Regions from separate parts of the Cupriavidus sp. 291-E7 genome, predicted to be linked through region 1. Evidence: riboswitches for the same ligand, from Rfam matches in the RefSeq annotation. Region 1 holds a riboswitch; each other region holds the start of a gene.

Evidence for each region. Region 1 has a riboswitch for cobalamin ahead of AC3FLX_RS21890 (CbtB domain-containing protein). Riboswitches for the same ligand answer to the same signal wherever they lie in the genome.
Region 2: another riboswitch for cobalamin. It lies ahead of AC3FLX_RS25195 (TonB-dependent receptor); the one in region 1 lies ahead of AC3FLX_RS21890 (CbtB domain-containing protein).
Region 3: another riboswitch for cobalamin. It lies ahead of AC3FLX_RS03595 (TonB-dependent receptor plug domain-containing protein); the one in region 1 lies ahead of AC3FLX_RS21890 (CbtB domain-containing protein).

Annotation. Positions count from the first base shown of each region.
Region 1 covers NZ_JBYOJV010000013.1:33,148-36,417, reverse strand. The annotation lists gene acnA (aconitate hydratase AcnA) at 1-505, opposite strand, end outside; gene AC3FLX_RS21900 (hypothetical protein) at 758-1,177, shown strand; gene AC3FLX_RS21895 (histidine phosphatase family protein) at 1,171-1,746, opposite strand; adenosylcobalamin-variant (AdoCbl-variant) riboswitch at 1,774-1,852, shown strand; gene AC3FLX_RS21890 (CbtB domain-containing protein) at 1,895-2,110, shown strand; gene AC3FLX_RS21885 (CbtA family protein) at 2,123-2,851, shown strand; gene AC3FLX_RS21880 (2OG-Fe(II) oxygenase) at 2,859-3,270, opposite strand, start outside.
Region 2 covers NZ_JBYOJV010000017.1:10,146-13,415, forward strand. The annotation lists gene AC3FLX_RS25195 (TonB-dependent receptor) at 1-1,431, opposite strand, end outside; cobalamin riboswitch at 1,478-1,726, opposite strand; gene AC3FLX_RS25200 (aldehyde dehydrogenase (NADP(+))) at 1,925-3,270, opposite strand, start outside.
Region 3 covers NZ_JBYOJV010000002.1:144,185-147,454, reverse strand. The annotation lists gene AC3FLX_RS03595 (TonB-dependent receptor plug domain-containing protein) at 1-1,852, opposite strand, end outside; cobalamin riboswitch at 1,928-2,235, opposite strand; gene AC3FLX_RS03590 (hypothetical protein) at 2,441-2,761, shown strand; gene AC3FLX_RS03585 (cell division protein ZapA) at 2,758-3,081, shown strand.

The DNA of each region.
Region 1 (3,270 bases):
TGCCCGGCGGGTGGATGCGCACGCCTTTGAGCGCCTTCGATGCCCAGCGCAGAAAGCTGTAGCGCTCGGCATTGCGCTGGGCTTCGATGCGAAGGTTCTGCGAGGCTGCGTCGGGCTGTGCGAATGCCTCGACGGCCAGCGAGTGATCGACCGACGAGTCGACGGGAAGCACCGGATTGAGCGCGTCGGGGTCCGCGCCCGCTTCGGCCAGGGCATCGCGCATGGCCGCGATATCGACCAGCGCCGGGGTGCTCGTGGTGTCGTGCATCAGCACGCGGCCAGGTTGGAACGCAATTTCCGATTCGCTCGTGCCGGTATCGAGCCATGCCACGACGGCCGCGATGGCTTGCGCGCGCTCGTCGCCTTCCAGGTTGCGTGCGGCGTTTTCCAGCAGCAGGCGCAGCACGACCGGCAATCGCGCCAGTGACGCGCCAAGCATTCCGGGTAGATCCAAATAGCGATAAGTGATGTCGCCAGCGCAGAACTGGCCTTCCGATGGAGTCATGTCGCAGGCGGGAGCGATTTGTGGTGACCTGCATTTTGCATATGTATCTGTAAAAATGCAAAAGAAGCGTGAAACCTGCCGTGAGTCTTGCTCCCGGATGCCCTGGCGCGATGGCCCGACCGGTCCGCCCCGTTTGGAGCGCAGCCAAGCCCCAGCCTCGGAATGCCGGTCACCTTGCCCTTTTGGCCAATGGAGCGGGGAGGGAGCGGAAGCTAGCATCGGATCGACTGTATCTTCCGCACAGGAGACGCCATGACCCAGTCCATGCGCCTTGTCACCCCGTTGTGCCTTGCCGCCGTATTGCTGACCGCCTGCAATACGGCGCCGATTCCACCGGGCAAGACCGTGCCGATCCAGGCGGCGCTCGACTCGATTACCAGTGACATGTGCGCATTCCAGCAGCGGTTCGCGCAGTCGCCGCAGGGCAAGGCCGTGGGCGTGGACGCCTATACCGTCGAGCTGGTGTTGACCGTCGATGCGGCAAAGCAGCCGCCGGTGTCGGTCGCGCCCGATATCGCATTCATGCCGACGGTCACCTACGGCAATACGCTGATGATGGCCAAGGACAGCCGGCTGGTTGTCACTTTCCGGAATACCGGGCAGGGCGGTGCAACCCAGTGTCCGCCGCCGCCAGCGGCGCCACTGGCTCCGCCGTCCGCGCCGCCTCAGTAGCGCGAGAGCGGCACCGCGACGGCCGACACGCGCCACTTGCCGGACTGGCTTGACAGCATCGTCAGCGTCAGCGGCGCAATGTCCAGCTGCATCGCCGCCTGAGCCGGGGCGCCCAGGACGTGCACGACGATGGCCCGGATCACGCTGGCATGGGTCACGGCCAGTGCATGCCCTGGCGCGCGGCGCGCCAGCCATTGCCCGGCCCGCCCGATGACGGCCTGCTGCGATTCGCCGCCGTGCGCGTCCATGCCGGGATCGGCGAGCCAGGCGGCAATCCCGTCTGGCTCCGTCGCGGCGAGCGCCTTCAGCGATAGCCCCGACCACCGGCCGTAATCGACCTCGCGCAAGGCATCGTCGATGGCCGCGTCAAAACCCAGCGCCTGTGCGGTGGCGCGTGCGCAGGCCATCGGACTTGTCAACACGTGGTCCCATTTGCCGAGCGGACGTGCGATATCGAGCGCGGCCAGTTGCGCGGCGTCGGCGGCTTCCAGCGGATCATCGGCCGGAAACCGGCCGGCGCGGATGGCGGCGGTCGCGGGTACGCAGAGCAGGGAGATGCGGGTTGTCATGCGGTTGGCCTTGGAGTCGTCTAGAATGCACGGATTCCGAGGAGGGGAAGCCGGTGAGATTCCGGCACGGTCGCGCCACTGTGAAAGTCAGACCTTCTCTTCGAGCCACGATCCATGACAGGACGCGTCATCCTCAAGGAGAAATCTCATGCACGCAAGTGCCATTGCCTCGCCGGCCGCCATCGCGCCGGTTTCGATCCCCGTCCGCGAACTGCTGCCCTGGGCTATTTTTGGCGGCATGCTGCTGCTTCTGGCCATCTACTTCGTTGGTGTGGAAGAAGGCGCCGCCGCCATCTTCAATACCATGTACGTGCATGAGTTCGTGCACGACGGCCGCCACCTGCTTGGTTTTCCCTGCCACTGAGGAAATCCGTCAATGGTAAGAAGTCTGCTGGTCCGCGGCATGCTCACGGGCTTTCTGGCCAGCTTGCTGGCCTTTGGTTTTGCGCGCGTGGTCGGTGAGCCGCAGGTGGAAGGCGCCATTGCATTCGAAGAGCAGGCGGCCCATGCGATGGGCGGCAGCCATGCGCACGAAATGCCTGAACTGGTCAGCCGCGATGTACAGGCCGGGGCTGGGCTGTTCGTCGGCGTCGCCGTATTTGGCAGCGCGCTGGGCGGGCTGTTCTCGCTGGTCTTTGCCTTTGTCTACGGCCGCATTGGTGCGTTGGGCGCGCGGACGACCTCCGTGCTGCTGGCGCTGCTCGGCTATGTGGCAATCGTGCTGGTGCCGTTTCTCAAATATCCGCCCAATCCGCCGGCGGTGGGCGACCCATCGACGATCGGGCTTCGTACCGCGCTGTTCTTCACGATGATCGGTGTGTCGCTGGCGGCGATGGCAGTGGCCGTCGTGGCGGCGCGCAGGGTTTTCGCCAGCCGCGATGCGTGGACGATGTGGGTCGGTACCGGTGCGATCTTTGTTGTGCTGACCGTGATCGTGCATGCGCTGCTGCCCGAGATCAACGAGGTGCCCGACCATTTTCCCGCCACGCTGCTCTGGCAGTATCGTGTGGCGGCGTTCGGCATGCAGGCGGTGCTGTGGGCCGCGCTCGGGCTGATCTTTGCGCGGCTGGTTCAACCGCTGATGGTGCCGCGCTCGGCGCGCTAGGCGTCCGTCACATCATTGCGCTCCGCGCATCTTCGGCAGCGGACACGAAGCGCCGCTGCCGCATCCACTTCGTCGCCACCCATTTCTCTCCGCGCAGCACTTCGGCGGCGGCATGCAATGTGCGTCCGTCAAGCTGGCCGCCGTCGTCGCAATACTCGAAGTACAGCGCATTGCCCTTGCGCGGCACGACCGACAGGCCGATTTCGGGGAAGACCGTCTCGCCGCCCTCGGCCACGTCGTTCAGGTAGATCACCATCGTGCTGACGCGCTGGCCGCTGCGCGCGATCGATGCCCGGTTGGCGGCGTTGTCCGGCATCAGGAAATCGAAATGCGGGCGGCTCTGCGCGCCGCGTGTGTAGTGCAGTACCTGCAGGCCTTCGCCGTTTTCCACCGGCATCCGCATCAGCGCCGATACACGC
Region 2 (3,270 bases), on a different contig from region 1:
GTACAGCGTGGCGTGATCGAAACGCACACCGCCAATCACCGACCACTGCGGCGTAAAGGCAATGCGATGCTCGCCGAACAGCGCGTACTGCGTGGTGTTGGTACGCAGGCGCGGCGACGTGACGATGCCCGGCGGGCTGAAGAACAGGCCCGGATCGAAGTTATACGCATTGACCGTGGACGTACCGCCGTACGGCGAGTTGTTCGAATGCGTGAAGTTGATCTTGTTGATATCGAAGCCGACGGTCGTCGCGTTCTCCATCCCGAACAGCTTGCTCTTGACCGTCATGTCCGCGCGGTTGCCCACCTGCTCCTGGTCGTGCAGGATTTCCAGGTAATCGGTACGCCGCACCTGCGAGGTGGCCGGCAGGAACGCGTAGGTCTCGCTGTCGCGCCAGTGCCGGTGGCTGGTCAGGTAGTAGAACTGGTTACGCACCGTGACGCGGTCGTTCGGCGTCCATTCGGCATTCAGGCGCGTCCAGCGGTCGCGATAGCTGATCTGGGCATCGCCGACGTTGTAGTTCTTCTTGCGCAGCGACGTGTCCAGGCTGCCATTGACCAGCGGCGTGCCAAAGTACTGCTGCGGATGTTGCGTGCCGTCGGCATAGGACAGCGTCAGGTTGAAGTCCGGGTTGACGTCCAGCCGCACCGACGCAGACACCATCAGGTTGTTCGAATCGCCCCGCTCGACCCAGCCGGCCGAGCGGTTGTACGCCGTGGCAAAGCGGTACGACAGGTTGTCGTTGACCTTGCCGCCGCTATCGAACGCTACGCGGGCGGTCTTCTCTGTGCCGCCGGTGATCTGCAGTTCGTTCTCGATGGGGCCACGGATCGGCTTTTTCTGCACCACGTTGACCACGCCGCCGATGGCACCTTCGCCATACATCACTGATGCCGGCCCGCGCAGCACTTCGATGCGATCCACCGACCAGGTATCGAACGGGAACGTGACGGTGCCCGAGGCCACGTACATGCGCGTGCCGTCGAGCAGTTGCATGACCGAACCCTGGCCGGAAAAACCGCGCGCCGTCAGCGACGTGCCGCCGTTGCCGGGCGCGGGATTGCCCGTGATGCCGGTAGCGCGTGTCACGGCTTCGCGCACGGACTGATCGCCGCGCGCGCGAATCGTCTCGCCGCTGATCACTTCGACGCTGGCCGGGGTTTCCAGCGGCGTCAGGCCCAGACGGCTGCCGGTGTATTCGGGCTTCGACAGCGCCAGGCCGGGCGGGTCGATCTGGGCGGACTCGCTGACCGTGACGGCCGGCAGGGTCGGATGCTTGGGGTCGGATGCGGATTCCTGTGCCAGTGCACAAGGGATATTGAAACTGGCCACCGTGCCAACGGAAGCGACCAGTGCACGCGAGCGACGCCCACGTGCGTGACGCGACGAGATTTCGGCCGTGCGCGAGCGGCTGGCGGTATGCGCGGACAAGTTGTATTTCATCGTGAAGCCGAGCGACCCCGCCCGGGCAAATGGATAGCGATGATGACAACAGGCCGGTATCCGGGCTTGCAGGCTGGAAGCGTCTGCTTCCGGGACGCCATCGTCTTCCCACGCCAGCGAAGCTTTTGCGCAGTGACTGTCGATCCGACAACCGAGGATCGACATGATGGTTCCCAAACCTGCTTACCGTTGCGGGGGCAGCACAGGCTGGCCGCTAGTGCGCGGCGTTCCTGTTTCCCGTTTAACCCGCGAAATCGCTCGCGGGCACCTGCATCACGTACGGCACGTCAGGGGGACGCACCGCGGGGCGCATTTTACTCGTAACCGTTGGTGACTTGCGCCGTCTGGTGTCAGAAACAACACCATCTGGACACGGAAAAGCGTCAATCCGACGGAATTTGCGTCAGATTTGGCATCTCCAGCACGAAGTGCCGTTCAGGTTCGTGATGCAGGCCATCCTCAAGTCGCGCCGGCTTCACCGCTACGCCACGATCGGGTCGCGCGTGCGCGCGCCATTCACGAGCCGGTCGATGCGGAGCGGATTGGCATTCCGCAGCGCCACCGGTAGCAGCGCGTCGTCCATGTTCTGGAAGCAGACGGGCCGCAGGAAGCGGTCGATGGCCAGCGTGCCCACCGAGGTGCCGCGCGCGTCGGACGTCGCGGGATACGGGCCGCCGTGCACCATCGCATCGCACACCTCGACGCCGGTCGGATAGCCGTTGACCAGCAGCCGCCCCGCCTTGTGCTCCAGCGCCGCAACCAGTGGCGCGGCCTCCGCCAGGTCTTCGGGGTCCGCGATCAGTGTTGCCGTCAACTGCCCCTGCAGCGCGTCGATGGCACGCCGCAGCGCGTCGGCATCTTCGAGCACCACCAGGACCGTGCAAGGTCCGAAAACTTCCCGCTGCAAGCGGCCATCGGGTTGGAACAGTAATGCGGCGTCGGCCTGCCAAAGCTCGGCGGAAGCCTGGCCGGGATGTGCCGGAGCGGCCGCCAGCAAGGCCATACCCTGCGTATCGGCAAACTTCCGCACCCCATCGACGTAGTGCTGCAATCCCGCTGCATTGAGCATCGTCTGCGCGGGCGAGGCGCCGATGGCTGTCTTGAAATGCGCGACAAACGCGTCGAGCGCGGCCGAGCGGATACCCAGGACCAAGCCCGGGTTCGTGCAGAACTGCCCGGCCCCCTGCGTGACCGACGCGGTCAGCTCGGCCGCGATGTCCGCGCCCCGCCGCGCCAGGGCCTGGGGCATCAGAATCAGCGGATTGACGCTGCTCATCTCGGCAAACACGGGGATCGGATGCGGACGGGCCGCGGCCATATCGCAAAGCGCGCGGCCGCCACGCAGCGAACCCGTGAAGCCGACCGCGCGGATCTCGGGATGCTTGACCAGATGCTCGCCAACGCGGTCGCCGAAGATCATGTTGAAGACGCCGCGCGGCATCTCCGTGGCCTCCGCCGCGCGCACCACGATGTCGGCGATCACCGACGCCGTCGCCATGTGACCCATATGGGCCTTGAACACCACCGGGCAGCCGGCCGCCAGCGCCGACGCGGTATCGCCACCGGCCGTGGAGAACGCAAGCGGGAAATTACTGGCGCCGAACACGGCCACCGGTCCGATGCCGATGCGGTATTGCCGCAGGTCGGCGCGCGGCAGCGGCGTACGCTGCGGCATGGCCTGGTCGATGCGCGCACCCAGGAAATCGCCGCGCCGCAGCACGGATGCGAACAGCCGCAACTGGTTGCTCGTGCGTGCGCGCTCCCCCGCAATGCGCGCGGCCGGGAGTCCGGTTTCCTGGCAGACCAGCGCGATGAACGCATCATCGA
Region 3 (3,270 bases), on a different contig from region 1:
AGTTTTCCACCCGGGCGGCCACGAACCATTGCTTGTCGATGTTGTAACGGGCGTTGAGGTTCAAGATACCGTATCCGCCCAGCGTGCGGCCACTGTTGTCCAGGCGCGACGACGAGATCAACCATTCCCCGCCGAAACGCCAGTTGCCGAAGTTGCGGCCGACATCGAACGACGCATGGCGCCGCGCACGGCGCAGCAGTTGCGTGTTGCTGGACTCATCGACGGGATTCTGGAAGGTCACGTTGGCGCCAAGATCGGTGCCCCAGACGGTGGCACGCCACGATGCCTCGATACCCTGCACCTTGGCCTTGTTCACGTTCTGCGCCAGAAACACGCCACTGCCCACCGCCGTGGATACGATCAGATCGTCATAGCGCGTTTCGAATGCCGTCACGCGCAGCAGGCCGGCACTGGCGGTATCGACCTGCACGCCCGCCTCGGCAGACTTGGCACGCTCGGGCTGCAGGTTCGGCTGGCCGAAGCCGGGGAAATAGAGTTCGTTGAACGTCGGCGCGCGGAAGGCGTTGCTGACGTTGGCGATCAGCTTGACCTGCTCGGTCACGTTGAAGCCGTAGCCGGCAAAGAAACTGCCCTGGTTGCCGAAATCGGAATAGTGGTCGTTGCGTCCGTTCAACTGCAACTGGTGCTGGCCGATGCGGCCTTCATAGCCGCCATAGACCGAGAACACATTGCGCGACGGGGCGTTGTACGAACTGGACGCCAGCGTCTGCTGCAGCCAGTCGGTGCCGAACAGCAGCTTGTGGTCGGGCGTCAGCGCGTATTCGTTCTGCCAGTTGAACTGGCGGTTGCGCGTGCTGAACAGGCTGTCGAACAGACCGTTCTTGCGGCCCTCGCTGCGGTCTTCGCTCTGCGAAATCTTGAAGTGCGTGGTCCAGGCCGATGTCACCTTGCCGTTGACGAACGCCGACAGCGTGTAGAGCTCGCTGTCCATCGTGAAATTGTCAGTCGGCTTGCCGCTGGTGCTGTCATACGACAGCTGGCTGTTCGAGTAGTACGCCGCAAAACCGGCGTCCCAGTCCTGCGTGAGCTTGTGCCGCACCTGGCCCGAAACACTCTTGTTCTCGTAGGGATTGTCGTTCGGGTTCGGACCATTGCCACGCCGGACCGCGGCGGCGTTCGCGGCGGCCCACTGGTTATAGTTGATCGACGAAAAGCCATCGGTCTTGAACATCGAGCCGGTGATATTGAACGACGTATCGCCGATCTGGCCGCCGTAGCCCACCGTGCCCTGGCGTGTGTTGTTACTGCCGTACTCGACCTGCGCATTGGCCGCCGGGGCCTGCCCCACGCCGTTCTTGGTGAAGATCTGCACCACGCCGCCAATCGCATCCGAACCGTACAACGCCGACACGTTGCCGCGCACCACCTCGATATGGTCGATCTGATCGGGCAGGATGTTGGCAATCTGTGCCGTGCCGCCGCTCACACCGGCAACGCGCACGCCATCGATCAGGATCAGCACCTGGTTCGAGTTGGCGCCGCGCATGAACAGCGACGTGTTGGCCCCCATGCCGCCGTTGACGGCGAACTCGACCCCGGCCTGGCCGCGCAGCAGCGAGCGCAGATCCGGCGCCTGGGAATTGACGATGTCCTCCTGAGTCACCACGGTAGTGTGCGGCAGCGCCTCGGTCACGCGTTGCGCGGTGCGCGATGCGGTAACCACCACTGGCGCCAGCGACTGTGGCTGGGACGCGTCTTCGGCCGGCGCCGATTGCGCGAAGGCCGGAGCATGGGATGCGGAAAATACGGTGACGGCCGCCATGATGGCGGGCGCGGATAGCCGAACCGGCGGCCTTGCCGCGACAGTCGACCTGGATAGCGTGGAACGCATGAGCAGGATGGATGAGAACGGCCGGGTCCGTTCCCCCGCGGACCATATGGCGAATTGGCGTGCCGCGTTGGAGCGGACGCCCGCGTTCTTCAGGCCGGTATCCGGGCTGACGACATCAGGCAGGCCGCCTTCCCGATCGGATCGCCAGATGACTGACGGATCCGGATCAGTGGCGCTGGGCCAGCCCTGCGAGCCACGCTTTCTCAAAGCATGTTCGCGGTCGCTTACCGTTGCGGGGGCAGCACAGGTTGGCCTGCTCCGCTTGTCTCCAGATTGGTCACTTCCAACTTCCAATATGGCAACGGCACCCCGGCTCCCTGTTTCCCGTTGAACTGCGGCCCCTGCGTAAGGGGGCCGCGAGCACCTGGAACGTGCGCGAGTGTAGGGAGTTTCAAAGTTGACGTCAATGCGACGCATCAAGTTGCCGATATCCGTGGTTGACACGCGAAATCGCGCCGTTCACCGCAGATCGGTGCAACTTCCGTGCGACACACAAGTCTCACCGGGCGCGTTGGCGGTAGCCCCGGCGCGTGCATCGGCTAGAATCCCGAAACCTGACCCTTACTCCTACCGGACACGACAGGCACTATGCTCAACGAACTCGAACAACTGGCCGCCAAGATTGGACGCGTGCTGCATCACGCGGACACCCTGGCGGCGGAAAACCAGCGGCTGCGCGCGGAGATCGACCGCCTGCAGGCCGAGGCGGGCCAGTTGCGCGCGGACCGCGAAGCTATGGCGGCCGACCGCGAGCTGCTCAATATCAAGATCGAGGAAGCCCAGTTGCGCATCCAGTCCATCCTGGACAAGCTGCCCACGGCCAGCGATGCGCGTCAGCTCGACCTGCTTGGCGAAGGTGCGCGCGCCACGTCGGAAGGTTCGCAGCAAGCCCCCGGAGAACATGCATGAGCAACAAGCAAGTGGAAGTGAACATCGCCGGCCAGCCCTATCGCTTTGCGATCTCGCCGGATAACGAGGCCGCGCTGCTGGAGGCAGTGGCACTGGTCGACGACAAGATGAACAAGCTCAAGGGCAGCGTGGCGGCCAAGGGCGTGGAGCGCGTGGCCGTGATGGCGGCCATCAGCATTGCCTCCGATCTGCTGGCGATCCGCCGCAAACAGGAAGAGGATGGCACGATTCCCGTGGACGCTGTCCGAGCGCGTATCCGCGAACTCAACGAGCGCGCCGACGAGGCCTTGCGCCAGTACGCGCACGTGGGTACACGCTGAACCGTAAAAAAGACCCTGCTGGCGGCACTTGAATTGCGCGGCGATGGCCACATATCACGTGCATGTGAAGCCGGTGCCGCGCACAGGCCAGCATTGTGAGGGGTGTTGTGGAAAATGTAACGACGCGACACGTCCGGCTTGGTATGACTCACGTCGCGGTGTATAGTGGAGCCACTGCGCGGCGCGAGC